Regions from separate parts of the Vagococcus sp. 211 genome, predicted to be linked through region 4. Evidence: riboswitches for the same ligand, from Rfam matches in the RefSeq annotation. Region 4 holds a riboswitch; each other region holds the start of a gene.

Region 1 (8,070 bases), 660 kb from region 4:
TGTCCATAAAAGGTGACTATAGTATAACATCAAAATAACCAAATTTCTCAATCGAGTCAGGAGACTGATTAAAAAATTTGGTTATCCTTTATTCTTTTGTCGTATTGCTCCATTCATAGACAAACAATAACATCGTCTTAGTGAACGAGACTAATTGTTTAATTGATACTTGCTCATTAACAGCATGGGCATGAAAAAAATCACCTGGTCCATAGATGGCTGCGGGAATACCAGCGTGTCCAAACCACCCACCATCCGTCACAGAGGGAGACACATCTACACTGGCTTTTTGATTGTGAATAGTTTCATGTTGCGTTTCTAACAACCGGATGCCTGGATGTTCTTTATCAATTTCTAAAGAAGGAAAAATCTCACCACGATCTTCAATCATTGATTGTCCACCCCATTCAAAAGTAGGTGGGTGGCTTCTTAACCAAGGATCAGCCTGAGCCACTCTTAATAAATGTTCCTCTATTTCTTTAGCTACTTCTTCATGCGTTTCATTGGGATAAAAATGAACCGTGATCCATAATCGGCATTCATCTGCAATAAAAGCAGCATGCCTGCCTCCTTCAATAACAGCAGGATTAATCGTGTTTGTTCCCGCAGGATAGCCAGGATAACTTTTTGTCACAGCCCACAAGTCTTCCAACTCTCTTAAGCCTCGCATAAGGACAGTCATTTTATCAATGGCACTGGCTTCATTCAATCCACCTCCAGCATGAATCATGTTACGACGTGTTGCATCATGAAACGTTCGCGGGTTCTTCACCCTTATCCACCCAGTAATAACCCCACCCTGCCCTTGAATATGCAGATCACTCGTGTCTACGACTAATGCAAAATCTGCGGCATACCCTCGCTCACAACACTGCAATGTTCCTGCCTCTCCAACCTCTTCTCCAATGACAGATTGAAAGGTAATATCACCTTTCAACTCCAGCCCAGCGTCGTTCAATAATTTCAAGGCAAGCAAAGCACCTGCTAGACCGCCTTTCATGTCTGCTGTCCCTCTTCCAATGACCACATCCTCTTTAACAATCGGAATAAAAGGGTTGGTTTCCCACTGCTCGTCCTCCCTGATTTCAGCAACATCCATGTGACCATTAATAATCAAACTTCGGTAGTCATCTGATTGTGTCCCTTTTTTAACGCCTACGACATTAGGATCTCCAGGATAGATATCCCATTTATCCACAGCATACCCCAACTCTTCTAAATAATGACCCACAAATTCTTGGGCATCGCCTGTATTCCTAGCAGGTGGAGCAGGGGTTTCAAATCGTACTAATGTACTCAATAGATCTAATAACTCTGATTGTCTTCCTTCAACTTCGTCTAGTAATCGTTCAATTCCTTTTTCCATTTTCCACAACCCTCTCTCTTTTACATAAATAAAAAACCACTTCTAGCTTGAGAAGTGGTTGGAATGTGTGCGGAAAGATAGAAATAAAAAACAGCACGTCTTCACCTCTTCCTTACGCTAGTATTAACTAGATCAAGTTAAAGGGTTAAGACCTGTGTCTCTCTCAGTTTTTTTACAAAACACCCCTAGTGGTGACTATTTAGTTATACGTATTATGTCATAAGCACTATAAACATTCAAGAAAATAATACAAGGTATTACGCATCAACGATGTCATAGAGTTCATACATCTCTTCAATCGTTTGAGGGATACCAGAATTTTTCAAGTAATTTTTTCGACGATTGTATAATTTGTCAATTAATTCCTTTTTATCTTTACTTTTACCATAATGTAGCGTTCTATGGCATGTCGGGCACAAAATAACTAAATTACCTGGAACATCTAAACTGTATTCAAAAGATTCCTGATGATACATCGGTATTAAGTGATGCGTTTCCACGTAATTTTTATTTGTTTTAACCGCAACAAAAGACTTATGTTTTCGATCAATTTCACAGTTAAAAGCAGACATTTCCAACGCAATTTCAGCTATCTCTGGATCTCTGACAAAATGGGTTTTCCCAGCTATTTCTGTTTCTTCAATAATAATGCTTGGTTGCGGTGTGAAACTTAACACTCTTTCCCTACCATCTGTTAGGAATTTTTCCATAACAATATTCAAGCTACGTTGATCTAAGGCATCCTCTGCCTCCAGATAACCAGGTAATGTATTAACATTTTCCTGTTTATATTTCGAATCATCAAATAACGCCATTTCTAAAAACATTCTATACGCCAAGGGGCTAAACTTAGAGAAGACTGGATGGTCTTCTTTTATCCGACCCATATATAATTGTTTAGATAAGATAGAATCAAATGCAGTTGGGTCTTGACCAAACCATTCTAAATAATCATCCAGGTGTTCTTCTGAAAAAATGTATTGATAATCTTTTGGGTAATACACAGCCAATAATTTACTTCTAAATAAAGGATGTAAAGCTGACTGTTCAATCCCTTCATAATTTTCATTTTTACCATCCTCTAATAGTGTTAGGATGTCCTGACGTAATAATTCAAAGTTACCACCTTCGTATCGCTCAGTTGAACGCATGTCATCTTCTGCTTTACTAAAAAAGATACCATACTTTCTCGTGGGACTGCCAAGCATGATTCCCAAGTCCTTTAAATCGATTTCAAATCGATAACAAAAATTCGCTTTTTTACCTTGTCCTATAGCGTATTCTTCAAGCGTCATTTCTTTTATTTTTTCTACAGAAAAATCAGTCACAAAGGACTGTCTTTTTCTTTCTAGTGATTCAAAATATTTTTTTGTATATCGTTTATTGAACGATTCTACTAAACCTGTTAAGTCATCTAATGTTGACATAATGCCATCTCCTCTTTATCGCTTCATCTATTCACTCTTATTGCACTGTCTTCACGTTCCAAAAGACAGTCATTCTCTTTTTAGAGGGAAGAAAAATTCCTGACTATCCTGTTAAGTCTACTACAACTATCTCATACTTATCACAATATACCAAATACTATCCGTTTCCTTCTCTCAGATTCCATGACAAACATTAAATAAAACACGAACATTATCATTAAAATATGATGTCATTTCAATAAAAACAAGATGTTTTTTTATTTTTCTGCTATAATCACTTATATTAACAACAAGAAAGAAGGTAATGTTCGTGTTTAACAAAGTTGTTCAAGGAACCGCTTTTTCTAGTATTACTCCCACTGATGTGGCTATTTTAACGAATTCTTTGTTCTGTTTGAACAAAGAAGGTGCCATCGAAAAGGTGCTTTCTCCTGGAGATGCTCAATACACTAGCATCCTAGAGCAAGCAACCTATTCTGGTACCTTATACGTCGTACCAGATAATCATTACCTTTTACCAGGCTTTATTGATTTACATATCCATGCCCCTCAGTGGCCTCAGGCTGGTCTTGCTCTGGATAAACCCTTATACCAGTGGCTAAACGACTACACTTTCCCACTAGAGGCGAAATACGATGACTTAACCTTCGCCACACGGGTTTACGAGGACTTAGTAGAGACTTTGCTTTCTTTAGGAACTACCACTGGCCTTTATTTCGCCACCACCCATAAAGAGAGTAGCTATCAATTAGCACACATTTGTGCTCAAAAAGGCCAACGTGGACTTGTAGGTAAAGTTGTGATGGATGATACTGATGCCAATCCTGACTTTTACCGTGACACCTCTACCCATGCCGCTCTACAAGACACTGAAGACTTTATTAAACGAGTACAGGCATTAAATATGGAGACCAAACAAGGGGTGTATCCCGTTGTGACGCCTCGCTTCATTCCCAGTTGTACAGATGATGCTTTGTACGGATTAGGTCAATTAGCAACTAAATACGATGTCCACGTACAGTCTCATTGTAGTGAAAGCACGTGGGAACATGACTATGTGCTAGATAGATTTGGTAAAACAGACACAGAAATGTTACAAGAATTCGGATTATTGGGAGACAAATCTGTCATGGCTCATTGCGGTCATTTAACAGATGCTGACGCAAAAATCTTTGCGGAAACAGGAACAGCCGTCGCCCATTGTCCTATTTCTAATGTTTATTTTGGGAACCAAATCACACGAGTGAAACAACTCATCAACGAGTTTAAAGTAGATGTCGGACTAGGCTCTGATATATCTGGCGGCTTTTCACCTAGTTTGTATGACAACATCAAGCAAACAGTGATGGTCTCTCGTATCCTATCAGATCAAAAAGAAGCCCCACACTCTCTTACCTTAAATGAAGCATTTTATCTGGCGACAGCAGGTGGGGGAGAAGCATTAGATCTTCCTATTGGACGTTTAGCTGAAGGCTATGCTTTTGATGCTCAAGTAATAAGCACAGGACACTCTTTTATCCAAGAAGAAACACCCTTAGAAGCTATTTTTCAAAAATTACTGTATTTAGTACAACCTGAACATATTAAAGAAGTCTGGGTTCAAGGAAACCTAGTTCATAGTAAAAAAGGAGACAATTAGTCATGACTCAGTCACAAGAATCACATTTAACCATTGGGGTGGATGAGCCTATCTCTACCCCACAATCGCTTTTCCTAGGAATTCAACACGTCCTTGCCATGGATGTCTATGTCGTTCCTTTCATTATTGCTTCAGCATTAAGTTTAAGCCCAGCAAGTAGCTCTAGTTTGATTCAAGCAACCTTTTTAGCCGCTGGTATCGGGACGCTCATTCAAACCTTCTTGTTTATGAAAATCCCCATCGCCCAAGGGCCTTCCTTCATACCAATTGGCGCAATCGTCGGGGTTTATTTTGCCAATCAAACAGGAGATATGGGTTGGGGAACGGTACTTGGTGCTAGTCTGGTGGGAGCGGTGCTTGTGACACTTTTAGGGCTCACAGGTATGTTCCACAAACTCGTTGATTCCTTCATTCCACCAATTGTTGGGGGAACGATTATCTATGTTGTAGGTCTGTCTTTAATTCCCGTTGCTTTAACGGATAATATTTTTAACGCCCCTGGGGACATTAATCAAAACTTACTGATTGCGATTATCACGTCAGCGACGTTAATTACCTTAACTATGTTGGGAACCAAACTAGGCGATAAAGGACGTATTTTCCGTGTGTCTTCCGTTATTATTGCGTTAATTGTCGGGTCTGTGGTCTCTCAATTATTAGGTGTGCTAGACTTAAGCGCTGTGAGTGATGCGCCTTTATTTTCATTGCCACAACTCGCTTTGTTCCATACACCCCTTCACTTTGATTTGTCTGCTATCTTAACGATGATTATTATTTACGTTGTCTTACTCGCAGAAACCACGGGAACTTGGTTTGCTATTAGTAAAGTCACAGATTCTGAATTAACACCTGAAACGATTAATCGTGGGGTGATTGGTGAAGGGATTAGCTGTATGCTATCAGCTTTACTTGGTTCTACCCCTGTTACAGGTTATTCAACAAATGCAGGCATCATCTCGATTACTGGCGTGGCTAGTAAAAAAGTCTTCGGTGCTGCAGGTATTTGGTTCATTGTTTTTGGTTTTTCCGGCAAATTAGCGATGCTGATTTCTTCCATTCCTTCAGCTGTCATCGGCGGAGTCTTTGTGGTTGTTTGTGGGATCATTGCAACCAGTGGAATGCAAGTAATTAAAGAGGTGCCCATTCATGAGAAACAAATGTACATTATCTCTATCCCTATGATTGTTGCTTTAGGATTAATTTTGATTCCAAAGGATTTCATTCAAACCTTACCCGATTTTGTACAATACTTATTTAGTTCGCCAATTGCGACAGCTTCCATCGTTGCCATTGTTCTAAATAAAGTCTTGCCTGATTAAAAAAAGTCGTAACCAATCAATGATTGGTTACGACTCTTTTTTTAATAAACCGAAAGATAAACAGAAACAAGTTGTAAAATCGTCGCTTCCCTATCCTTTATTTCCCAACCATGTTTGATATCTTTATGTTTCACTAAAGTAACATCTACGTTTTTACTTTCTTTTGAAGGCTCAATATTAGTCATTAATTGAGGTAATACCGTATCTAACATTTGGGTCATAATCTCTGGGTCTTGCATCACTTCAATAGCTTCTGTTGCTTGTTCTTCTTCTAATTCAGCTAAATCCTCCAAGGTATCAATAGCAAAACCTTTGTCTTTTAGGATGGATACAAGAGCTTCTGTACTTGCCTCTGTTGCTTTTGTCGTTACCCCTTCTAGGTCCAATCCCTTAATAGCAATAGTTGTAACTGTCTCTTCCCCTACTTCTTTCGTCTCCGTCACTTCAAAACTCGTTTTGTCTTTAATCGCTGTCATCATGTCTTTAGCAACGCTTGTCAAAACGTCGTCACTAATGCCTATCCCACCAAGACTAAATTCTAATCCTGCTTTGATGTCTTCTTCCATATTGTCTATAGCCACACCAAAGTGTTCCTTGTATGTTTCTGTTTCTTTCCCATAAAATTCTGCATCCATAAAGACTGTGGCAGCCTCTTTCCCACTTAGACCTTTCCCTCCACACCCAACCATCAGGGTAACAAGAGCAAGACATGTGATAACAACACTTAATGTTTTCTTCATAACCATCCTCCATTTATTTTTATACTTCATTGTACACTAAATCATCCCAATAAAAAGAAAAAGACAAAACAAGGGGAATTGTTTTGTCTTTCTTCTTAATTATCTATAACGTAATATCATCACTACCTGATACCTTCATAAAAATCAATAGTGACACGACTGTGATAGCCGTTAAAATCGTTGATAATGCTGCTGCGACACCGTAATTTCCACGAATAACTTCTGTATAGATAGCCACCGGCATGGTTCTGGTCTTAACATTATATAACAAGATGGACGTAGATAATTCTGAAATCATCGTAATCCAAGATAAAATAGCTCCTGAAATAATCCCTGACATCATCATTGGTACTGTAATCTTGAAAAAGGTGTTCAACCGACCACTTCCTAAACTTTCTGCCGCTTCCTCAATGCTTGGGGACACTTGTTGCAAACTCGCAACAGAGGAGCGTATGGTGTAAGGTAATCGTCTAACAGAAAGAGAAATGACCATAATCCAAGCCGTTCCTGTAATCGCTAGAAAACCCGTACCGCCAATTCCTGTATTAAATGACGTAATAAACCCAATCCCTAATACCGTCCCTGGCACGATATATGGAATCATACTTAAACTATCAATTAATGAAGTAAACACATTTTTCTTTCGAACCGTTAAGTAAGAAATAAAAATAGCAAAGATTAATACAATCACTAAGGCCATTAAAGGAATGCGAATGGTGTTAATAATCGCTGATCCCATTCGGTCAAAAGCCTGTCTGTAACTGTTCAGTGAATACCCTGGAACAAAGACCATTCCTGATGTCTTCAAGAATGAAGTATAAATCAAATACACTTGAGGTGAAATTGCCAAACCAACAATGCCGTAAACAATAGCGTAGATTCCCGCTGTTTTACCTTTTGTCATTTCTTTTGATTCAATCGGATGCAGTGAATTCATACTAAAACTAAAATGATTCGATAAGGCCTTTTGAATTAAGAAAATAGTCAACGCAATCATAATAGCAATGATGGCTAGAGACGAGGCAAAAGCTGCGTTGCCACCTACCTCACTAATAAATTGAGTATAAATCAATACAGGGAAAGTTCTATATCCTTCACCAATTAGCATAGGTGTACCAAAATCAGAAAAAGCTCTCATAAAAACAAGGAGCGCTGCTGCTAAAAGCGTTGGTGTTAGTAACGGTAAAATCACTTTAAAGAAACGATTAAACCCGCGACTTCCCATACTTTCTGCTGCTTCTAATACTGAATTATCAATGCTTTTAAATGCCCCATTTACGTATAAAAAAACTAATGGGAACAATTGTAAACTGAACACTAACACAATGCCTGAGAAGCCATAAATATCTAGTTGTGGAAAATGCAGCACATTGGTTAAAAATTTGGTGACGACACCATTACGTCCAAGTAACAGTATCCATGAATATGCCCCCACAAAAGGAGCAGACATTGACGCAATAATAATCAATATTTGCAAGACTTTCTTCCCTTTAAATTGGTACATGGTAAATAGGTAAGCTAACAATGTACCTAGAACTAAAGCAAAAAAAGTAGCCGTAATTGATACTTTAAAACTGTT
Region 2 (8,070 bases), 830 kb from region 4:
TAGGATGTCAGTGCAGAAAAATAAAGTGACTCCATTAGCCGTATTAGGGGTGTCTTTTCTTTTAACCACGGGAATGTCAATTAGTGGGACATTGCCTTTAATTAAAGAACAACTGGATTTAACTCAGACTCAAAGTGAGTTAATAGGAACAGTACCAAGTTTAGCGGTATTTATTTTTGTGTTATTATCAGATAGTATTTCTACAAAAATCGGGATGAAACAAACCGTATTATTAGGCCTCTTATTTGTAACAATTGGAGGAACCACCCCCTTATGGTTACCACAAACATTTACGAGTATTTTAATCGGTCGTTTAATTTTAGGTATGGGGTTTGGTTTATATAATTCATTGTCGGTGGGTTATATTAATGCCTTGTATCAAGGTAAAATGCGAGCTAAATTACTAGGATTTAGGAATTCATTTGAAGCGGTAGGGCAGATGGCTTTAACTTTTCTAGCCGGTTATTTATTACTGTTCGGGTGGGAATATGCTTATGCTATTTACTTCTTTGCTCTAATTATTGGCGCGTTCTTTTACTTTAATGTCCCTCAAGTTGAAAAAGTGACCCATGAGTCAAGTGTTAAGACAAGATTAACCCCGTTGATCATTGGGACGATTGTAGTGGCAGCAATGAACGTGATGGTGAGTATCGCCATCGCTGTGAGATACCCGACATTAGCCATTGATCTAAAAGGGGCTGGTTATAATACGAGCCAATATTTAGCTATCATGCCAATTTTAGGCATCGCTGCGGGTTTTTGTTTTGAATGGTTACAAAGAACACTTAGCCATCGCATTCTATATTTAGCTGTTATAGTAAATGTTATGTCGTGTTTATTGATTGGTTTATCTAGTCATTCTTTTGTCTTACTCGTTGTGGGATTATTAATATCAAGTATCCCTGTAGCTTGGGTGTTACCTTATATCTTTAATCACATAGATACCGTATCAGTTAACTCTAATCCCTACATGGTGACCTCGTTTATATTTGTTGGGTGTAATATTGGAGTCTTCTTATCTCCTGTGATACTTAGAGGTTTAGAACTAGTAACAGGTGTAGATAGCCTTAGATTACCTTTTGTTATCTTAAGTGGTATTTTCGCTTTAATGCTAGTCGCTTTAATGACCTATTTTAATCAAAAGAAAAAGAAGAGTGCCTAAGGCATTCTTCTTTTTTGTCTCTATCTACTTCCTTGTAACCACTGATTAAAATTAGCTTGTAATTGATAACCGATGTCTTCAGGTGATTGGTGGAAGACGTTTCCCATAATGTGTAACATGTTTTCTTGTTCTGTGATGTAGTCAACAGAAGGAGAAGCATGCACCCATTTCAGGGCTTCTAGACCGTCAGATTCCATTAATAAGCGTTCAAAAGGGACACGGGTCATTAATTCTACCAAGTAAGGCTCATTTTTGAGGCTAGGTCCAATGGTGAAGTAACAACCAAGAGCAATGTAGTCATCGAGGTAATCAAGTGTACCGTACCAATGAACAAGATATTGGTTAGGATAGTGTTGGATAGTATCTAACACTTCTTTTTCTCTCTTTTTAGTATGGAGAATGACAGGTTTTTTAGTCTGAGAGGCGTACTCTAATTGTTTTTTAAACGTCACCATTTGTGTTTCTAAAGGAACCTTGGTCCATAAATTATCTAAACCAATTTCTCCGATGAATGAGGCCTCATCTAAGGTATTTAGACACTCTTCAAAGGATAATTTGTCTGTATCCCAAGGATGAATCCCAAAGCTTAGCCTTAGGAAAGGGACATTTTTGATGAGAGCTTGATTTTCTTCCCACTCTTTTGGTGTCTGGCAATTAATCATGGCAGGAATATGATGATTCAGTAACAAGGTTAAAAGTTCTTTATTCTTGGATAGATGACAATGAGCATCAATTAAGGGTAAAGTCATTGGTCAGTCCTCCTCAACTTTGGCCAAATGTTGGTAGATAGAATACCTTAAAGGACCCTGATCCGCAAGCCACTCTCTTGTCTGTTGCGTCCCATCAAAGGATAATTCTGAGACAAAAGTACTTGGTTGATGGCCCATAATCAAGATTCTATCAGAAAGATATAAGGCTTCATCAATATCGTGAGTGACTAAAATAATGGTCTTATTTAACTGATGGCTAATAGTTTTTAACCAATCTTGTAGTTGTTGTCTTGTAAAGATATCTAGGGCCCCAAAAGGTTCATCTAGTAATAAGATGTCTCGATCAACTAAAACCGTTCTTAAAAAAGCAACACGTTGTCTCATCCCGCCTGACAGAGTAGTAGGAAGAGCGTATTTCACCTCAGTTAAGCCGAAAATAGCGAGATACTCATCGATTACTTTGGTATCAATGGGAAGGTGATGCAACGTTTGATAAAGGGTGATATTCTCATAAACGGTTTTCCAATCAAAAAGCAAATCTTCTTGAGGCATATAGGAAAAGTGATTGTTTAATCCTGTCACTATCTCTCCATCCACCGAAAAGCGGCCACCACTTGGGGTGAGGGTTCCGGATAAAATGTTGAGTAAGCTAGATTTACCACAACCGCTTGGGCCCAGTATGGAAACAAATTCTTTTTCTTTAATTGTTGTTGTCAGTTCATGAAAAATGAGACGATCTTCGTAAGTTAGTGCCAGTTGATCTAAGTGAATCACATTACTCATCCTTTGTAATAAATTGATTAGTATAAAGCGTGCTAGCAGGAATTTTTTCGCTGATTAATTCATTATCAAACATAAATTCCGTGTAGCTATTCCAAACGTCGTCTGTCATAACGCCCCATTTACTTGGTGTTGTTGCATAATGTTTAGACACGAATTCTTGGGATTTCTTTAAAAACTCTAGGTCATGGTCTGGTGCTGATTTGAATAAAATATCGGCCCCTTTGTCAGGTTCAGCTATTGCAAATTCATAGCCTTTTTTTGTTGCATCCACAAAGTCTTGGATGAGCTCGGGGTCTGTGTCGATTAATTGATCTGTTGTTAAGATAATCGGTGTATAGTAATCTAATCGACTATCAAGGGATGTTAATGGCATAAAATTCAATTCATAACCATCCATCAAAGCTTTAGTGTAATCCCATCCTTCATAAAACCATTTAATGTCAATGTTTTTACCTAAATCAGAAGCACCCACAGCAGGGTTACCAACCATTTTTAACTTTGAAACATCGGCTTTATCATTGAGCATAACAGCTTTCAATGTGGCTTCCTCACTTGCAGATTGCCAGCCAGCATACGTCTTTCCTTCGAAATCTTTAGGAGTCGTAATGTTAGCTTCTTTTAAACTCGCGAAGCCTGATGTGTTGTGTTCTAACACCGTGGCAATGGCTTTAACAGGAATTGGGTCTTTAGACGCTGCAGAGTAGGTCAAGTCTTCTTGGTAACTTAAAGCAAATTCTCCTTTATTAGCTCCTAAAAGAGCCAGGCTGGTACTATCTTGTCCTGGTTCAATAATCGTTAAATCAATGCCTTTTTCTTTATAGTAGCCTTTTTCTTTCGCTACATAGATACCTGTGTGGTTCGTATTAGGTAAATAATCAAGAATAAGGGTGACTTCTTTCAAATCTTTGTCTGTGGTTTCTTTCTTTTCATTGTTTGTGGCACAAGCCCCCAATGTTAATAAAGCCATACTACTGATAACCAACCATTTAATTTTTTTCATTTGGAATCATCCTTTTCTTAATTAGTATATAATGAATAAGTGAAACGCTTGCATTTAGAAGCAAGCTTAATGTCATAATCATAATAATTGACGCAAACACGTTGTCTAGTAGATACCCGTTTTTGGCACGAATCATATAGTACCCAAGCCCCGCTGATGCGCTGAGCCATTCTCCAACAATAGCACCACCAATACAGTAAGTAGCAGATATTTTTAAGCCAGATAGAAAGGCAGGGAAGGCTTCAGGTATTTTAACCCGTTGATAGATTTGTTTTGTTGATGCCCCGTATGTTTTTAGTAAGGTAATCTTCTTTTGATTCACATTTTTTAGGCCATCAGTAAAAGCAACTGAAATAGGAAAGAAGCACATCAGGACGACCATTAAAATTTTTGGGGTCATACCGAAACCAAACCAAATAGAAAAAATAGGTCCTAACACTAAAATAGGAATCGTTTGAGAAATAACTAAGTGGGGGTAGATGGTCCACTTAACAGGTTGAAACGCATCCATCGCAATCCCGATAACAAGAGCAAGTATGGCCGCAAGTATCAAGCCAATCAATGCTTCAGTGAGTGTCACAAGACTGTGGGTTAATAAGACATTAAATTCGGTGATTAATGATTGAAAAATCTGTGTTGGGACAGGTAAGATGTAAGCAGGGACTTTTAATAGTCTGCCAAGTAATTCCCATATGCCAACAAAAATAATTAAACTACTGGTTGGATAGATCCAACGTTTTTTCACATAGAGTCAACTCCTTAACAATAAAAAAAGACCAGGGGAGCCCTCGTCGAATGGTTGTGGTATACACAAAGTCTCCCTACGACGGTATTAACCGACAGGTTCTAAGGGTCAAAGTTATTACTTACTCTCAGGCTAACACGTAGCCTCCCCTGATCTATTCATTTATAGGTGAAGTGTAACATTAAAAAAAATGGGGGTCAATTTATTTTAACATTTAGTGAGGAGGAAGCAGTTATGACAAAGAAACATCTGTACGATATAGAGCTGATAACCATAAAGAATAACAAGAGAATTAACAACAATCGTCATTCTTTTTCACTAATTTATTCTCTCCATGGCTCGTTTGAATTAGATAAAGAAGGCACACTAGATTATCTTAATGAGGATAATTTTTATTTAATGAATCATTCTGATTCGTTAATGATTAAGAATAATAATCAGCACAATCATTTGCTTCACGTCCGTTTTTATTTTTCTGAGATAGAAAAAATCATTGCTGATGATTGGCGTCCCTTTTTTAACGATGTAAAACTTGTTTATATGGCAGAAGAAGAACGAGTGATTTTCAAAGAAAAATTTTTTCGTTTTATCTTAGATGCTTTCGAGGTAAAAGAAGCGGTACAGCCCTTTATTAGCACGAGTTATTTACTAAGTTTTTTACAATACATGAATAAAACAGCTTTGGTAGTGAATCATACTAAAGCTTACAACCTAGATATAGATAGCGGTCATCCTAAGATTCAATCCATGATAGCTCATATTGAAAAACATTACGCCAATCGCTTATCCTTAACTGATTTCGCTAAAAATGATTATGTTTCAGAGGCCTATCTGTCTCGTCTTTTTAAGGAAGAAACAGGTATTACGTTTTCACGTTTTGTGGACCAAGTTAGGTTACAACATGCGACAGCGGATTTAAGACAAACAAGTTTACCAGTAATCACAATCGCACTAAATAATGGCTTTCCTAGTGCTAAGCGTCTGACAGAAGTGTTTAAGAAAAAATACCATGTCACTCCTAATGATTACCGGAAAAAAGAAAGTGCTAAAATAAGAGGGAAACAAGAACCATTGGTAGAAGAGGAAAGTTATCATATTATCCCTCAAGAAGAAGCGGTTCAATTCATCGCTCAGTATATGTTGTCTCAAAATATCAAACAAACGGGAGCAGTCACTTCGAAGAAACATACGATTTCGGTGGAACAGGAGCAGTCAGGTTCTTTCAATAAGCCACAAAGAGTGATAAACATTGGGCTAGCTGAAAATGGGTTATCAGAAGATGTCCGTCAACAAATACGTATTCTACAAGAAAAAATTCCTTTTGATTACATTCGTTTTTTTGGCTTGTGTGAAGAAGTTGACCATCAGCATTATGTCATCACAGATAAACACGTTAACAATTACCGATTATTCTCCTTTATCAATGAGATGAGACTGCAGCCGATGATTGTCTTAACGGTAACGGAGCAAACAACCCTTGAAGCATGGCAAGAGCAGCTCTGTTATATTCGTCAGATTATTCAGGGATACGTTCATTTTGAGGCAAGCTTTAGGCTTGGGTGGTACATAGAAATTAATGTAGCAGAACATGATGTATCTAGCAGTGTCCTTCGAAAATTATACGATATGACCTATGATTTTTTACATGAGAATTTCACCACGGGTCATGTGTCTCTTAATATTAACCACCGTGAGCTTTCTGTGTTTAAAGAAGTCATCGCTCCTTTAATAATCGCGCAACGGGTACCAGATATTCTCTCGATTAGTTACCGTGATTATGCCCTTAAAAGTGACAGGTCACAAGGGAGCCATGTTCTTTTTTTAGAAGAATTGGATGCGTTATTGGCATTATCAAAAGGAGCATACAATGATAATCCACCTAAGCTATTTGTGACAGAGTGGAACATATTAGCTAGTGACAATCATATTCTTAGTGGTACTTTTTTTAGGTCTGGGATTGTTCTTAAGGCAATGGTGGAATTATCACATAGAGTGGACGGTGTTGGTTTTTGGTTGAACCTTGAAAGTGAAGCGACGGTTACTAAAAAGAGCAAAGATTCCAATTTATCTGTATTCCTTCATGGCCCATTGAAACGCCCTTTATATTTTGTCTTAACTCTGTTGGACCGAATTGGAGAAGACATTATTTATCAATCGGAACGGTATCTTGTGACCAAAAAATTTAATTCTTACTATTTGTTGTATTATAACTATTATTTTTTAAACCCAACAGATACAGCCTACGAAAATTTATGGAAAACCAGCCAAAAAGAAGAAGTGTTTCAGTTTGTTGACTTGCCAAAGGGGCGCTATTTAGTTAAGGAGTTTTTGTTAGATAGTCAACATGGTGGCATTTATCATCAGTGGTTAAAAGCGGGCGGATTTACAGAGATGGATACAGATGTTCAGGAATATTTATTGCAATCAGTGGTTCCTGATTTTAATATGAAAGAGATCGTCGTAGATGATGGGACCATTGAGGAACAAATTACCTTAGAAATGAATGCTTGTTATCTTTTGATTATGAATAGAGTCGAATCATTGGAAGAAAAATTAAGAAAGTAAGAAAAAGACCGTCTTATTATTACTTTCTTTTGTATCATGATAAAATGAAAAAAAATAACCCCTGATAAGGTTAGATATGAACACGACAAGAGTCTGTCAAAGAATTAAAATAAAAATGTGGAAACGTTTGAGTGAGGTGCAGTATGAAAAAAGTTTTAGTATTACATACCGGAGGAACGATATCAATGGTGCAAGAAGAGGGAGGTTCTGTGGGGTTATCTCAGAGTCATCCCTTAGCTGAGACCATGAGTTTACTTCCTAAAGATATAAAAGTGCAGGTAGAAGAAATTTTTAATCTACCTTCCCCACATATCACGGTGACAGAGATGCTGAAATTAAAGGAGAGAATCGTCAAAGCGCAAGAAGAGGCTTTCGATGGTGTGGTTATCACACATGGGACAGATACATTAGAAGAAACAGCTTATTTCTTAGACATTAGTTTTGATAAAAAAATAGCGGTTGTCTTAACGGGTGCCATGAGATCAAGTAATGAAATAGGCTCAGATGGCTTATACAATTACATGAAGGCCATTGTTACAGCCGCAGATGATAAATCAAAGAACCAAGGGGTACTGGTAGTGATGAACGATGAGATTCATGCGGCTCGGTTTGTGACTAAAACCCACACAACCAGCGTAGATACCTTTAGAACACCAACCTTTGGACCGATTGGTATCATTTCGAAAAATCAGATTATGTTTGTTAAAGAGGTTGTGGAAGCTTATACCTATGACATCTCAACGGTTGAAGGAAGAATTCCTTTAGTCAAAGCTTATGCAGGAATGGATGGGTTTATTTTTGAAAGTCTGTTAGAGGCAGATATTGATGGATTGGTTATTGAAGCTTTAGGTGCTGGTAATTTACCACCAGGCGTCTTGCCTTTCATCCAAAAAATAATAGACAAACAGATTCCTATTGCCTTAGTCTCACGCTGTTCAAACGGCATTGCCCAAGACATATACGATTACGAGGGTGGCGGTATTCCATTGAAAAAAATGGGAGTCATGTTTGTAAGTGGTCTGACAGGACCAAAAGCTCGAATCCATATGTTAGTTGGTCTCAATGCGCAATTATCCCACGATGAATTTCGTCAATTTATGACAGA
Region 3 (8,070 bases), 670 kb from region 4:
CAAGTGTCATCTCATTAATTGCATCTAAAGCTAACGAATAATCATTTGTATAATCAGCAATAGTCTTAACCGACACATCATAAAGTACTTTCCCGTCTTGGTAACCCGGCCCTCTAAAAGCAGATACTCCTACACGTTCCCTCGTACTATCTAACGTCCCTAAAAAATTGGTTATCGCTTCTTTTGTCTTATCCATACTATCTGTATCACGCATCGATCCCGACGCATCTATTAATAACTCGTAATCAACTTTTTCTTTCACCAACTCACCTTGTTTGGCTTTTAAAGTGATTTTCTTTTCTTCTCTTACATCTGTTTTCTCTATTGTTTTTTCACTTTTACTCACGTCATTGTCGGAACAAAACGCCTTATCATTAGCTAAAGCCGTCACAGGCATTAACAAATAACTAAGCAACATAATAAAACTAACCAAACCAACACTTTTCTTTTTCATTATTATCTCCCTTTTCTTACACTTTCGCTGTTAATTGTCAGAATCTTTACACAGCTAGTTAATAATAATTTATTAGTATTATATTTGTCAATTTTAAATACCATACCTTATCATTTGTTCTATTTAACAATCTTTTAAATAAAAAATAGATAGACTAGATTTTCATCTATCCTACCTATTACTTTTAAAATATTAATATTCCTTTTCTATTGTGATCGTGTTTGACAGTTCTGCCCAATGATTCGTTGGACCATGCCCATTTCCGACAAACAATTCATCTTCAATCGCTCCTTGAATGAACTGCTTACCAATCAAGATAGCTTCTTTCACTGAGGTTCCTTTTGCTAGTTCCGCTGCAATACAGGATGAAAAGGTATCCCCTGTTCCATGAGTCTTAATCGTGTCTATTCTAGGAGAGTTCAACCAATAAGACTCTCCAGATTCCAGTAAGACAAAATCTTTTGCCATCTGACTTTCTAAATGTCCACCTTTAATAATCACATGGTTAACCCCTAATTTTTGTAAATCATATGCTGCTTTTTGCATATCCTCTGTTGTTTCAACAGGGTATCCTACTAAGACTTCTGCCTCTGGTAAATTAGGTGTCACAATGTAGGCTAGTGGTAATAACTTAGTTTGAATGCTTTCGATGGCATCTTCTTGAAGCAACGCATGCCCACCCTTAGCAATCATGACAGGATCAACTACTACGGGACCAAAGTCCACTTTCTTAAGATTATCCACCACACATAAAACATGCTCATTATCGGCTAGCATGCCTGTTTTCGCCGCTTTAATCTTAAAATCCGCTGCGAGTGAAGCAAATTGATCATCAATAAACTCACAGGGAACAGGAAAACTATTTTGAACCCCTAAGGTATTTTGAGCCGTCAGTGCCACAACGATGTTCATACCAAATGCTTTACGTGCCTGAAAAGTCTTTAAATCCGCTTGTATGCCTGCCCCGCCACCAGAATCAATCCCAGCAATGGTCACAACTTGAGGAGTACTATTAATTGTCATCTCTGTTTCCTCCCTTTAGTTCGAGCATGTTTCTTTTCAGTGCTCTTACTTTACTTGGAATATCATCTGCTTTCATAATCTCACTAACCACGGAAATCCCTTCAATACCAGTGCCTTTTAAGGTCATCATGTTATCCTCTGTGATACCACCAATCCCCACTGTTGGCAGTTGGGTGGTTTCAATAATTTGTGACAGTGCATCAAGAGACGTGATTTGAGTGGTCACTTTGGTAGTTGTCGGATAAATCGCTCCCACACCTAGATAATCAGCCCCTTGTTCTTTTGCTTCCAAGCCGCGTGCCACCGTTTTAGCAGACACTCCTAACCATTTATCAGGTCCTAGTAACTGACGAGTCACGTCCACTGGCAACTCATCATCTCCAATGTGAACACCTGCTGCATCAACGGCTAAACAAATATCCACTCGGTCATTAATAATCAGAGGTACCTGATACTCATCCGTCACCTTTTTCACTTCTTGAGCCAGAGTATAAAAGTCTCGTGTGTTTAATTCTTTTTCTCTCAGCTGTACTAAAGTAACACCACTCTCACACGCTTGTGTCACGCGACGTAAAAACTCATCATGTGTTATTCCATCACTGTTTGTTACTAAATAAATACTTAATGCATCCTTCATCATCGAACCTCTCCTCTCACATCATCCCACCAAGGAATAGTATCGTACACATACGATAGCTCATTGAATAGATGGTATCTAAATGCTTCCATACCAACAGGTGTCGAGCAGTTAGCCAGAGCTCTTTCCCCACAAATATTGAAGTAACTCACCGCTCCAATCACCGCATCACTATCCGTATTAGTTTGACTCAGTAAAGAAGCAATCAAAGCTCCCACGATATCTCCTGTCCCTGTAATCTGGTCTAAATAAGGCACCCCATTATCTAAGTACCAAACAGAACCTCGACTTGCGACCACATCTATTTTTCCAGTGGCTAAGAAGGAAGTCTCAGGGTAATCATATGACAATAATTTTAATTGTTCTCCTAATTCAGATAACGCTTCTTTTGTCTGATCAGACACATGCCCATCTACGCCACGACCTCGACTCACTAACCCGCATAGACTACGCATCTCTGACGCATTGCCTTTCATCACAGTCGGGTGATTATCCAATAACTTTAAAGCGAGTTCTTTTCTTAAGGTTGTTGCAGATACACCCACAGCGTCCACCACAACAGGTTTATTCGTTACGACGGCATATTGACTGGCAGTCAATAACTGGGTTTCTCTTTCAATTGATAAATGTCCTAAATTCAACACCAAGCCTCCAGTTTGACGAAATAATTCGTCAAATTCACGTGGGTCATCTGCCATTATCGGTTTACTGTTCACATACAATAAGGCATTAGCCATGCTTTCACAGGTTATTTCATTGGTGATACACTGAATCAAAGGGGACGCTTTAAAATAGTTATTTGGAACTTCCGTTAGAAAGGGATGTATTCTCAACTCTTGCATAATGATTTCCTCCTAGGAACCAAGCCTGAACTTGTTTAAATATGGTAATATTTTGTAACTTCAATAGCGCGAGATAACCAATGACTGAACCAGAAATGGCTCCGCCAAAAAAGCGAGGCGTATAAATAAACCAGTACATGCCCTGGGCACTACCTGTGAACCAAACCATAATCGGATAAGATAATAACGATCCGACTAACCCTGTTCCAAGAATTTCCCCAGCCATAGCCCACGGGACACTCTTACCGAATTTGTACCCAACACCTGCTAAAAAGGCTCCAAATACAGCCCCCGTCAAAGCAAGAGGAGGAATACCTAGCAATACCATTCTAAGCACACCACAAATCAATGCCATCAAAGTACCATATAGAGGCCCCATTAAAACAACGCCAATCACATTCATTACACTAGACATCGGTGCCATCCCCTCTATCCTAAATAAAGGAGACAAAACCACGTCTAGAGCAATCATTAAAGCTAGCATAATTAACTTTCTTAGTTTAGTTGTTTGGTTTGACATGCGTATCACCTTCTGGCCATGTTTGTAATGTATAAGCCATGTCCCAGAACAAGTATTCCATGCGAGCACTAATCACAAATGCCTGAACCATTTGTTCTCTTTCTTCTTCACTGGAAGCATCATACAAACGGTTCAACACATCACATTGGTGTTGTACTTCTTTAGCTGACTCTTCCCCTGAATACGTTTCAATCCACGCTTGATATAAAGGCTTTGGTGAACCAGATTCAATCAATCCTGTCCCAATTTCTTGATACAGCCAAGCACAAGGTAGTAATCCTGCTACGGCGCTGTTTACTGTACCATCAAGTAATTGTCGGTACATATGCGAGACATAATTATAGGCTGTCGGAGCAATTTCAGTGTTCGCTATTTCTTCATCCGTAATAGCCAATTCTTTGAAAAATCCTTCTCTAATAGAAATTTCACCTTCAGCTAAATGTTGCGCTCCTAAAAGTAACATCTCTTTCACTTCAGCATCTTCTGTTTGTTCTGCAATTAAAACGTGCAGTTTGCTAAAATGTTCTAAGTAATATCTATCTTGAATTAAATAATATCTAAATTCATCTGCCCCCAACGTCCCATCGGTCAAACCTGTAATGAACGGGTGCGTAAAACTTCCTTCCCAATGTGGTACTGTTTGTTGCCTTGCTTTTTCTGTAAACATGTCCATTCCTCCTAATATGATATGAATAATAAGCTATTACCTATAATAAAAATAACTAGAGAAGCCCCAATGTAACTGAGAGGTGTTGTGAATATTTTTGATGGCTGTCTTACGGCGCCATCATCGAATCCTCTTGAAAACATGGCCTCTGTGTATTGATCTCGCCAATTAAAAGCGACAAAAATCGTTTTTAAATACAATAAAGGTGAAAAAGCAGTCAACCTTTTCCCCCGTAAAAGACTGGCATCCTTCAAGTCCACGACTTCCCGTTTAATATCCGGTAGCGCATGAAGTACGACTAAGATGCCATAAACAAAACTCGTTGGAACCCCGCGCTGCTCTAACACAAGAAGTAACTCTTCTAAATCAATACCAAACGCAAACATCATACCCAGGGCCGCAAAGGCAAAAGTCCGGCTAAATAACAGCCACGCATCATCACTCCCTGAACCATGCACCATTACCGACCAGTACGTAGATAACGCAGGGATTAAAGGCAATAAAAACAAACCTGCTAAGCCGATCCAGCGTTTATGAAAGATTAGGTACAACACACTAAGTACGACGATAAAAAGATTCAACCTAAGTGATTTGGTAAAAGAGATTTCTAAGGTAAGCACCATGAGTAACACGGTTAAACTAAGCGTATTGGTTCGCACAACGTTCATTCGCAAGAGCCTCCTTTACCTGATTGTATCCCTCTAACACAAGTTGCTTGTTTTTTAATTCAACATGATGATCACTTCGGCCGGATAAAGGGGCTAACCGGTGAGAGACAATAATAAAGTCTTGTTCCTTTGACTTCTCCTCTATCCAGTCCATAAATAAAGCACTCGCTCTTTCATCTAGTCCTGTAAAAGGCTCATCTAACAGCAATACTTGACAGTCTAGACTCATCATCGTCGTTAATTGCATCATTTTTTTCTGACCTTCACTCAGATGAAACAAGCTACCTTCTAGCTTATCCAATAAACCAAGCTTGCCTAATACATCGTGTTGTTTTTTTTGTTGTTCCTCTGTTAAAAGACAATTATAGTTCAACTCTTCTTTAGGAGTTAATGTCACAAATTGTTTTGAGGCATCTTGCACTGCTAAAGTTAAATCTCGGTACAATTTTTTTCCTTTTTTCATACGCTGACCATTAAGAAACATTTTGCCTTGATACTTTTGTTGCTGAACCACGGTTTTTAGCAAAGTCGACTTACCTGTTCCATTATCACCTGTGAGGGTCGTGATTCCTTTATTAAAAGACCAATCTATTGGATCTAACAATACCCTTTTCCCTCGTTTATACCCCACTTGACTAAAGTCAATAAATGATTGCTTTGAAGCTTGCGTTTTCCATAAAACGGGTGTCGACTCTTGACGTAATAGACTCATCTCTTCAGGCACTAGTGCAGTAGGAGTAAGAGTCACTACTTGGTCCACTATCCCATCATAATGAGTGAGATCATGGTCACACACAATAATTGTTTTCCCCATATTCCGTAAATCACCTAACAAGTCAATCAATTCATGTCGAGACCTGGGATCGATACTTGCAAAGGGTTCGTCTAGTAAAAAGACAGGCGCATCCATTGCTAGTAAAACCGTTAAAGACGCACGTTGTTTTTCCCCACCTGATAAGGTCACTAAATCTCTGTCTAATAAATGATTCGATTGAAGGACATCCACGGCTCTTATTAACCGCTCTTGTACCGCTTCATAACCTAACCCAATATTTTCTAAAGCAAAAGTAATCTCTCTACGCAACGTCCGCATGGTGAATTGCTGATTAGGATTCTGAAACACCATCCCAATTAACCCTGCCTTCTCTGCAATACTACGAGTCCCTTGGGCTTTACCCTTAATCAAAACATCTCCCTCATACTCTAAAGGAGCAAAGCCTGCCATAATGCGTAATAAGGTTGATTTACCGCTGCCACTATCGCCTCTAAGTAAACTCAAGCTACCTTCTTCAAAACCGTAATCAATGTGTGTAAAAATGGACCGTTCTCCTCGTTTAAAGGAAACATTATCTAACACTAATAGTGACATTAGCTTGCCACCGCAAGTCGTTGTACTCGGTTATATCCTTTCATGATAAGAGAAACCATCGCAACGCCAAAGAACATCACAGACAAGAGTCTCACTACAAATAGTGACAGAATCATCCCAAATCCAAAGGTTCCGTAACCGAATTTGAAAAACTCATAACCAAAACTCAAGACAGTTGTACCAATCGCACCATAAACAAGAGGAACGATATCAAAACGTTTGTATTTTGTCACCATAAAACCAAGCTCTGTACCTAATCCTTGAAAGAAACCTGATATTAATACGCCAGGTCCAAAATACGAACCGTATAACATTTCAGCCAATGCTGCTAACAATTCCCCTAAAAGAGAGCTACCTTTTTTCGGAATAAGGATCCCGGCCATTGGTGCCGCCATCGTCCACATACCGAATAAAATTTCATTCGCAAAAGGAGCCAGTCCTAAGGGTGTTAATGCAGCGCTCAATATGGCATATAAAAATCCTGCTCCCATAAAGACACCACCGAATAAAAATGCGATAAATGCTAATAAAACAACATCCTGAACTGACCACTTGTTACTATTGTTCATACAAAAAAGCCTCCTTTTTATTCCTAAATTAGAAACAAAAGAAGGCTCAGCTCAACAAAATTTATCTAGACTCGTCCAATTTCTCCATAAAAAAAACCCTTCCATAAATAATATGGTTGGGCGTTAAGTTTACAGAATCAAATGAACAAGATAAACTCTTATTCTTTAATAATCATTGAATACATTTCTCTTCGCCAGTACTAACTGGAGCAGATTCAATGGGTATTATCTCAGCTTTTACGCACCCCAAATGTTACTAATATTAAGTTGTGACCAAAGTATAGCATGCTTTCTTTTTTTTAACTAGGGTAAAAATAATTTCAATTAAATAACGGATTATTAAAAAAACAAAGGAAGTAAAGAGAATCAACCAACAATCTATGTAAGCGTTATTATAAAATGTTATAATAAAGGTGCGATTTAAATTTATTATTCATCGTTCAATACTCTTATCGATTTAGCTATTACCATGACATTTACCTAAAATAAATAGGCACTTTTAAAACCTTATAGAGCAAACCATAGCTACCTATTGAGTGTTATGCCATACCTCTTATTTCTAGCTAAAATTAACTTTTATCTTCAGCTATCAGCAATGACAATTTGAGCAAACCCTTCTTTTAATTGTCCGTTTTGAGTTTCTTGAAAAGATAACTCTCCGTCTTCTGCCCCATCTACTAGCCATACAAGCGGCTTACCTTGATGAAGGACAAACAAATAAACATGTTGTTCTGAACTAATAACATCTCCGTAAACAGACACCAATTGATAGTCGCCTACGCCATTTTCAGACCATTCTAACGTTATCACATCACCCTCTGTTACCATTTCTAAAGAACCATCAAGCAATTCTTTTGGTAACCTAGTTCCACCCAACATCACAGATTGAGTCTCTGTGTATTCCTGGTAGGATTGGCCCATGCTTTCACCCCAATCATTCATAAAACTATGTAATGCTTGCTTCTTATTCCCATCCCATTTTCCTTCACTCGCCTTCCCTAATGTTTCTTCTACATCAGGAAACTCTGATGCCTTCTTCTCATCTTCTTCATGTTTGAGTGCAAGCACCGCTTTTTTGTGAGTCAAAGCTGATTTAGATAGATAGTTAGAACCAAATTCATACCCCATAACCTCTTCATACAACGCCAATGCCTCCACGTAATTGCCAGAGTCTTCTTCCGTTTTCGCCAGCATAAATGCTTCCATTTGTTGTTGATAGTCTTTTCCTAAATTACGTTTCGTTTTATACTCTGAAGCTCTCTCAAAATGCTCTCTTGCTCGATTATAATCTTTTTCAATGAGTGCTATTTCTCCAGCATTC
Region 4 (8,070 bases):
TGCTGATTAAAATAAGCATACTACTAAGAAAGGCAGGTCTTGTCCATGTCGCTCCTTGGTTGATGTAATAGATATTTAACCAACTAATCATTAAGCAAGCAATCAACGTTAATAGGAACGGAGATAATCCCCAATGTATTCCAATCAAGAGCGTGAAGAGAATGAAGGTATTTAAAAAAAGAGAAAGTAAAATATGTCGTCTCTTATCGCCTGAAATCCAACTAATCAGTATGACTAAAACAATGAGTAAGACGGCATTAACTGACATATGGACGCTCCTTTCCTTTGTAAAAATAGGTAGTCATAAAAGTAGTGATAGGAATGGTTAGAACAATACCTATGCTACTTACTAATGCGCGGGCTAATTCTAAAGAAATAGATAAAGAAAAGGTGTAAGTAAGGGACATCTGATTACTCAAAAAAATAATCATTAAGGGAATCGAACCGCTCAAATAAGAAAAAAACATGATATTAATCATGGGTCCCATGACCTCTTGACCGATACGGGTAGCAGATTGTTTAAGCTCTAACGTTGTGACATCTGGTTTATTGGCTACGACTTCTGTCAAAGCAGTGCTGATGGTCATAGCGACATCCATAATAGCTCCAAGAGAGCCCATCAATAGACTTGTGAAGAAAATGATTGGACCAGGTCGTGTAATAAGATCCATGGATTCGTAGTGCAGTCCTTTGTGATCGAGTAATGTGATGACAATAGCGCCAATAAAGAAGGTACTATAGGTCGTAACAAGAGACGCTGTCATAGCAATCCTTGTTTTTACTGACCAACCACTGAATAACATAAGGCTTACTATGATGAACAAAGGTGTCAGTAATAAACTTGCAATAAGCAATAATTGGCTGTTAGCTTCTTTATACCACATTAGTAATCCTATCAGTAGACCCGCGTTGATACCAAAAACAAGAAATAATTTGATTCCGTGATGCTTGGCAACCACTAATATCAATAGCACCGTGAGAAGGATGAAAATAATCAAAGAGCTATCTCGTTTCGTTTCAATGATACTAGATTCAGCTAAATCTGTGTGATTGATATCCATAAATAGAACATCTCTTATGTGATAGCGTTGCGTGCTAATTTGAGATTGATCATAGTGATTGATGAGTGTAATCTGTTGGTCTTTATGCTCTCCTGATAATAAGAGAATAGAAAGACGTTGTGTGGTTAAAACATCTTGATTACCGTGTTGATCCATTGTATCTACCTGACTTATTGTCTCTGTGTCTGTCACTTTTCCAACACTTAAGGAGTAATTGGGGTATTGGAAAGATTGGTATAAGATGATAAGTAAGAAAGTGATGAGGCCAACACCTATAAATGAGTACACAGGTTTCATCGTTAAAAGGCTCCTCTCTAAGATTAAATCAAAGTTTAGCACAGATAAAAGGAAAGAATCAAATGAGGTAACGGTCATTTATTCTTCCGTATATTTAGGGATAAGTGTTACAATAAAAAGGAATAACTAAGAATATGGGAGGTTAAAAAATGTCGAAACATAAAAAAATAATCCGTGTCATACTATTAGGTGGCCTTATTGTAACCTTGAGTGGTTGTACGGATATGTTTAACTGGATGAAGGATTTTAAACAAGACTTTGCAGGATTAGAAATGGTTGTCCAAACGTATGATACTAATTCTCAGCTTATTGATAGTGTCAGTGGAAAATCTGTCAAAATTGAGCGAGACACCAAATTTGATAAGACAGGATCTGATGGTGAAGTTCGGAAGGATTCTAAAGTTATCGCATTGACAGTAGGCGGGAAATCAATGACTCATGTGGGTTCTTCTCTTATTGCCTACGAGCAAGGAATGGATAATATCTTTGAAGATTATGCTAAAAAGGTAGACATTGATAATCAAAATAAAGCGGTTCCTGTGATGAATAGTATGTACAATGAATTTCAAAATAAATTTACAGGAAAAGCGAAAACGATTTTAATTAGAAGTCAAGATGGTAACCCCTTGGCGACATTTAGTGGCGATAGCATTCGTATATCAGATACAGAAGTTCCCTCATCTACTAATTTTTTAGTAGATGGGAAACGATTATTTGTTTATCGGTGTGATTACACTGTTTATGACAATGATTTATTGAAATAAAGGTATTTAATAACAAATAAACGCGTTAATTTGACAGATATACCAATGAATGAGAGAATAATAGATAACTAAATACCGTTACCATCACAAAGGGGAGCTTCAGCTGAGATTGAATTCAGACATTCTAAACCCTAGAACCTGATTTTGTTAGTACATTCGTAGGAATTGTGATGGAGTAATCTCAAGGACATTACTCCCTTTTTGTGTGGTCGGCAAACATTAAAAGGGGGATTTTTTTATGTCACAACAGAAAAATAGAATTTGGTTAGAGGGAGCAATTGTCGCCGCTCTATCTATGGCACTTTCCTTTATACCGCTAAAGTTTGGTCCAGGTTTTTCGATTTCAATAGGTATGTTTCCTTTGATTGTTTATGCTTTTAGAAGGGGAACTAAGCCAGCTCTAATGTCAGGATTGATGTGGGGATTACTGCATTTTGTCATGGGGAAAGCCCATATTTTGACTGTATCACAAGCTTTAATTGAATATTTATTGGCCTACACCTTTATCGGAATGGCAGGTGTGTATTCTAACAAAATAAAAGAGGCAGTTAGGTCTAACAGTCGTTCTGTTTATCTCTATTTGGGCTTGGGGACAGTGGTAGGAATCATTAGCCGATATGTTTGGCATGTTGTTGCAGGTGTTATATTTTGGGGTAAATATGCAATGTGGGGCTTAAGTCCGCTGATGTATTCTCTCGTTATTAATGGAACAAGTGCTATACTAACAGGATTAGCTACATACGCACTGCTTATTTTAACCATGAAAAAAAATAAAAAGTTATTGTTACCATCATAAATAAAATAAAAAGAACCGATAGGGGGACTATCGGTTCTTTTTGTGTCGTTTGTTACTATCTTTTGTTTGTTATATTCAGCGATAAGGTTTCCTGTTTCTGTGACGTTGGACCATTTGGACCACCATTAAAAGGATAAGAATAGGAAAGAATAATTTAATGATGATGGCTAGAATACCACTTACCAATTGAAGAATTAGCCACAGACCAAAAATGAGAGCAATTATTGCTACAACATAGGTCCAATCTCTAGATTGTCTCATGTCACACCTCCTGTATCACTTGATGTCTCAATTATACCAAGTGAGAAGAGAAGATACGTCAACCTCTAGACTGATTTTTATAGTAGACCTTTAGTAGGACAAAAGCCACAGTACTAGTTGCAATCCCTGCCACGATGGCTTCTGGGATACCATTAATAAAGATGACACTTAGAACGGCTTTATATAAGCCACTCCCGACAGTGATTCCTTTAGCACTAGCATAAGCATCTTGGAATAAAAAGAAAATGAGATTCATCACTAGGATAGTATTCACTAAAGACCCTGTGACTCCTGCTGTAAATAAAGCGATTCTTTTCGATTCCTCTTTTTTAGGGTTAACGAGTCCTTTGTATACATAGTAAGGAACGACTCCTGTTAATATACGAGGAATCAAAGCGATAACAATGGCCCATAAGCTCCCTTGCGTTGTCCCTAGAACAGGGATAAAAGGAGAGAAGGCGAAAGACAAGATAGAAGGTGTAATCGTATTAATCAACATACTACTTAAACCAAAAACGAGTCCTAATAGGGCACCGATTTGAGGCCCTAAAATAATAGAACCGATAATCACTGGCACGTGCACCAAGGTTGCTTTGATAAAGCCTAAATTAATGAATCCAAGTGGTGTAAAAGAAAAAAGAATAATAATCGCTATAAAGATAGCGGTTAGGGTTAACTGTTTGGTTTTCATGTTACTTCTCCTTTAATTCTTGAAAATAAGCCACGATTTTTTCGACAATGATAGAAACATCCTCAAGGGCACCTTTGCCGTAATCCCCGCAAGCTAAAAGACTTTCTTTTGGTTCAATGATGTCGTAACCGTAGCGTGTTAGAGTGGCTAAATTATCCACCATGGCAGGGTTTTGATACATGTACGTATTCATAGCTGGTGCAATCCATTTTGGAATATCATGGACAGCCAGTGCTGTTGTAGACAACATGTCGTCTGCAATGCCGTTAGCAATTTTTCCAATAATATTGGCAGAAGCAGGAGCGATTAAAAATAAATCGGCTCTTTTGACCATATCGATGTGATTAATTTCTAAAGGGTTATGTTCTAACATGACATCTGTGTGTACTCTGTTTTTAGATAATACTTGCAAGGTAAGTTCAGGTATAATTTGTGTGCTATTTTTTGTCATAATAATTTCTACATTAATGTTGTGTTTTTTTAGTTGGCTCGTCAGATCGGCTGCTTTATAGGCAGAGATACTGGCCGATACGCCAAGTAAAACCGTTGGCATAATAATGTCACTCCTTACTATTTGATGATAAGTTGCTTGATTCCTTGAGCAATGTCTTTTTTCGTTGTGAAGCGTTGTCTCACACCTGATGTATCTACAAGTAGACCAAGGTGTTCTTCCTTTGTAATGTTTTCTAAGTCATTAGCTAGGATAAAATCGGCTTGATTTTTGATGATACTCTCCCTTGCCACTTGGACCAATTCTTCTTCTTTCACACCCACTAGTAGTTTGAAACCAATAAGAGTGGTATTAGGTTGCCATTTTTTGATGTGTTGAATGACTTTAGGTGCTTTATCTAAGATTAAGACAAGTTGTTCTCCTTTGGAACTGATTTTTTTAGCTGTTTGATCCGTGAATGTGTCCGGGTTATGTAGGATTTGTTGAATAGCAGTTACTAATTCATCCTCTGATAAGTCTGGCTGTTTTTTTAGATTTTTTGCTAATGTGCGAGCTAGCTCGTAATCACTTAAGGCTTGGTTGGCCTGGTAATCACTCACCGCCATACTGTGGATAACATAATCAACGGGCGTGGTTGTTAGTAACTTCTCCATCTGTGTGTATAACTCTTTGACAGAGTGAATGGGGATTAGCTCCACGTTATCTCCTGTTGGTAGTACCGCTTGAGGACCGTGAACGTAGTAGATGTGCACGTCTTCTTTTTTGAACGCATCAGCTATTTCTTTTCCTAGACGCCCTGTGGCTTGATTTGTTAGTACACGAACCTGATCAATTTTTTCAGACGTACCGCCCGCTGTGATGAGTATATTCATGTCGTAAGCTCCTTAATTATTATCGAATGTCAGAAACAAGCAACGAGGTTGGTTGTTCCATATGGTTGAGAATACATGGTACAAGTACCTTTAATGGTGTGGGATATACCTTATTGGCTTGTTTTTTTAAGAGAGGACAGTGAGTGAGTCCTTTAATGCCTACCCCTTGTAAATAAGTTATCGGTTGTCGCTTTGTCACCACAAGCCCCGATCTTATAATGATAGTGGTAGTTGTTAAAGTCATCGCTTCCTGCTCTGCTTGTTTTTTTGCTTTAACATAGCCAGAAGGTCCGCCTTTTGCTGATAGAAAAAGATAATTTTTTTTGTGTTTTTGTGCTTCTTGAGCAATGAGGTGGTTACTATGGACAATCATTTTGTCATAAGTAAGGCCCTTTTTTGGTTGTTCAAAAAGAATCCCAATTAAATTAATGCAACAACGGCAGTTTTTTACATAGTCACGCCATTCTGATTCCCGAAAGATATCCATTGTTACCCATGTTAAGAGAGGGTGTGTCATCCATAGATCATGTCCTTTGGGTTTACCGTGTTTTGAGATGCTAATAACTGGAATGTTTCGCTGGATAGCTTCTTTACAAAGTGCTTGACCAATAAAACCGCTACCACCGAAAATAAGGATAGGTTGTTTCATAGATAACGCCTCCTTTAGGTTGTTTGGATATCTTGTGTATCATTTTAACATAGAACGGTTAAAAATTGGGAAGCAAGATGCTGATAGGAATCGAGGCTAATTGGAGAGGTTTCCTTTTATTTGTCTCAAAATATTGATAGAATGTAGCAAGTAGTTAATTAGAAAAGAGGACAAAATATGCGTGTATTATTTGTAGGAGATGTTGTAGGGTCAATGGGAAGAGATGCCATTACGACCTACTTACCAAAATTAAAGAAAAAGTATCGTCCACAAGTGACAGTAGTGAATGGAGAGAATGCTGCTGCAGGTCGTGGGATTACTGAAAAAATATACAAAAAATTGTTACAGGACGGGGCAGATGTAGTGACCCTAGGGAACCATGCGTGGGACAATCATCAAATCATGGACTTTATAGATGATGCTAAAAAACTGGTACGACCAGCTAATTTCCCAGTGGCAACGACACCGGGACAAGGCATGGTCTTTATTAAGGTGAATCAATTGGAAATCGCTGTGATTAACTTACAGGCGAGAGTCTTTATGACAGCTATAGATGATCCTTTTACGGTGATTGATGAATTAATCGAAGAAGCGCGTGAGAGAACGAATCATATCTTTATTGATTTTCATGGAGAAGTAACCAGTGAAAAACAAGCCATGGGATGGTATGTGGATGGGCGAGTATCCGCGATTGTGGGCACACATACTCATGTGCAAACCAATGATGCTCGTATATTACCAGGAGGAACGGCTTATCTATCAGATGTAGGAATGACGGGTCCTTATGATGGTATTTTAGGGATGCAAAGACCCGCTGTGATTGACAAATTTATAACAGCCTTACCTCACCGCTTTGAAGTGGTGGAAGAGGGACGAGAGTTGTTGTCGTATTGTGTCATTGATATAGACGACACCACAGGTAAAGCTAAAAAAATAGAAGCGCATATGATTAATCCAGATCGACCATTTCGTGATTAAAAAGAAGAGGTGAAAAGAATGGAACGTCCTGATGTGTATACAAAAGCAGTACAAACGTCTCTTAACCAGTTTCTAGAATTATTGAATCAACATCCCGTTATTAAGGATTATCAAGCCATAGAAGCTCAAATCGGGTCTCATGAAGGACTAACAAAAATGGTAGAGGACATTAAACAACTGCAAAAAGATGCGGTTCAATTCGCTCATTACGATAAGCCAATTGCTGAGCAAGAGGCAGTAAAAGCGGCCAATGACTTGCAAAAAGAATTTGATGAACATCCTTTAGTAGTTACGTTTCGTGAGCGACTGATAGAAGCCAATGAATTGGTACAATATATGACAGGTAAGCTAGAAAAAAGTGTTAATGAGGATTTAGATAATAGGTTAGATAGATAAGGAGTGATACTGTGCCTCAAAAAACCAAACACACCCCGATGATGGAGCAATATCTAGGCATTAAGGCACAATACCCTGACGCCTTTTTGTTTTATCGTTTAGGTGATTTTTATGAAATGTTTTATGATGATGCTGAAAAAGCAGCTCAATTATTAGAATTAACATTGACTAGTCGCAATCGGAATGCGGATGACCCAATTCCTATGTGTGGTATTCCCCATCATGCGGCAAGAGGTTACATCGATAATCTCGTTGAGCGAGGGTACAAAGTTGCTATTTGTGAACAAGTGGAAGACCCTAAGACAACCAAAGGCATGGTTAAGCGAGAAGTTGTCCAGTTAGTGACCCCAGGAACCGTCATGGAAGGAAAAGAAGTCGAAGCCAAGACCAATAACTACCTAACAGGATTAGTGATTGAGGATGGGCAATATGGTTTTGCTTACGCTGATTTAAGCACAGGGGAATTGAAAACCAGTGTGTTATTCGATGAAGAAAGTGTTATGAATGAGTGTAGTAGCTTACAAACCAAAGAAATTGTTCTTGGAACACCTATTTCTGACACCTTAGCAGAGCAATTTGAGCAACAGGCTATTTTGATATCAGAGCAGTCTGACATACTCAATCATTCAGAGCTCAATTTCTTAGTAGAAGAGTTAGCAGAACCTTTATTAGTAAAAGGAACACTAACCTTGCTCTCTTATTTATCTGAGACTCAAAAAAGAAGCTTAGGTCACATGCAACAAGCAGAAGTATATGAACCCAAACATTTTTTGAAAATGGATTATTATTCTAAATACAATTTAGAATTGATTCAATCCATCCGTAGCAAAGACAAAAAAGGGACGCTTCTATGG

The links. A riboswitch is a leader RNA that binds a small molecule or an ion and turns the genes downstream of it on or off. The one in region 4 is predicted to bind thiamine pyrophosphate.
Region 1: it holds a riboswitch for thiamine pyrophosphate, as region 4 does, so the genes downstream of both, ACVWM0_RS08470 (acetylornithine deacetylase) here and thiT (energy-coupled thiamine transporter ThiT) in region 4, are expected to answer to the same signal.
Region 2: it holds a riboswitch for thiamine pyrophosphate, as region 4 does, so the genes downstream of both, ACVWM0_RS04965 (ABC transporter permease) here and thiT (energy-coupled thiamine transporter ThiT) in region 4, are expected to answer to the same signal.
Region 3: it holds a riboswitch for thiamine pyrophosphate, as region 4 does, so the genes downstream of both, ACVWM0_RS08460 (ECF transporter S component) here and thiT (energy-coupled thiamine transporter ThiT) in region 4, are expected to answer to the same signal.

What each region holds. Positions count from the first base shown of each region.
Region 1 covers NZ_CM150475.1:1,759,075-1,767,144, forward strand. The annotation lists gene ACVWM0_RS08470 (acetylornithine deacetylase) at 89-1,366, opposite strand; TPP riboswitch at 1,459-1,563, opposite strand; gene ACVWM0_RS08475 (HNH endonuclease) at 1,624-2,793, opposite strand; gene guaD (guanine deaminase) at 3,104-4,432, shown strand; gene ACVWM0_RS08485 (uracil-xanthine permease family protein) at 4,435-5,751, shown strand; gene ACVWM0_RS08490 (DUF5105 domain-containing protein) at 5,793-6,491, opposite strand; gene ACVWM0_RS08495 (ABC transporter permease) at 6,595-8,070, opposite strand, start outside.
Region 2 covers NZ_CM150475.1:990,508-998,577, forward strand. The annotation lists gene ACVWM0_RS04945 (MFS transporter) at 5-1,162, shown strand; gene ACVWM0_RS04950 (TatD family hydrolase) at 1,183-1,911, opposite strand; gene ACVWM0_RS04955 (ABC transporter ATP-binding protein) at 1,915-2,646, opposite strand; gene ACVWM0_RS04960 (ABC transporter substrate-binding protein) at 2,648-3,655, opposite strand; gene ACVWM0_RS04965 (ABC transporter permease) at 3,642-4,400, opposite strand; TPP riboswitch at 4,457-4,561, opposite strand; gene ACVWM0_RS04970 (helix-turn-helix domain-containing protein) at 4,635-6,965, shown strand; gene ACVWM0_RS04975 (asparaginase) at 7,109-8,070, shown strand, end outside.
Region 3 covers NZ_CM150475.1:1,750,892-1,758,961, forward strand. The annotation lists gene ACVWM0_RS08420 (MucBP domain-containing protein) at 1-454, opposite strand, end outside; gene thiD (bifunctional hydroxymethylpyrimidine kinase/phosphomethylpyrimidine kinase) at 647-1,477, opposite strand; gene thiE (thiamine phosphate synthase) at 1,467-2,114, opposite strand; gene thiM (hydroxyethylthiazole kinase) at 2,114-2,956, opposite strand; gene thiW (energy coupling factor transporter S component ThiW) at 2,910-3,476, opposite strand; gene tenA (thiaminase II) at 3,457-4,143, opposite strand; gene ACVWM0_RS08450 (CbiQ family ECF transporter T component) at 4,155-4,811, opposite strand; gene ACVWM0_RS08455 (ABC transporter ATP-binding protein) at 4,783-6,180, opposite strand; gene ACVWM0_RS08460 (ECF transporter S component) at 6,180-6,749, opposite strand; TPP riboswitch at 6,919-7,008, opposite strand; gene ACVWM0_RS08465 (DUF4767 domain-containing protein) at 7,332-8,070, opposite strand, start outside.
Region 4 covers NZ_CM150475.1:160,734-168,803, forward strand. The annotation lists gene ACVWM0_RS00875 (YibE/F family protein) at 1-268, opposite strand, end outside; gene ACVWM0_RS00880 (YibE/F family protein) at 258-1,358, opposite strand; gene ACVWM0_RS00885 (DUF5052 family protein) at 1,508-2,122, shown strand; TPP riboswitch at 2,203-2,304, shown strand; gene thiT (energy-coupled thiamine transporter ThiT) at 2,361-2,918, shown strand; gene ACVWM0_RS00895 (hypothetical protein) at 2,994-3,179, opposite strand; gene ACVWM0_RS00900 (ECF transporter S component) at 3,238-3,870, opposite strand; gene ACVWM0_RS00905 (phosphopantothenoylcysteine decarboxylase) at 3,872-4,423, opposite strand; gene coaB (phosphopantothenate--cysteine ligase) at 4,441-5,193, opposite strand; gene ACVWM0_RS00915 (NAD-dependent epimerase/dehydratase family protein) at 5,213-5,842, opposite strand; gene ACVWM0_RS00920 (TIGR00282 family metallophosphoesterase) at 6,020-6,820, shown strand; gene ACVWM0_RS00925 (YlbF family regulator) at 6,839-7,216, shown strand; gene mutS (DNA mismatch repair protein MutS) at 7,228-8,070, shown strand, end outside.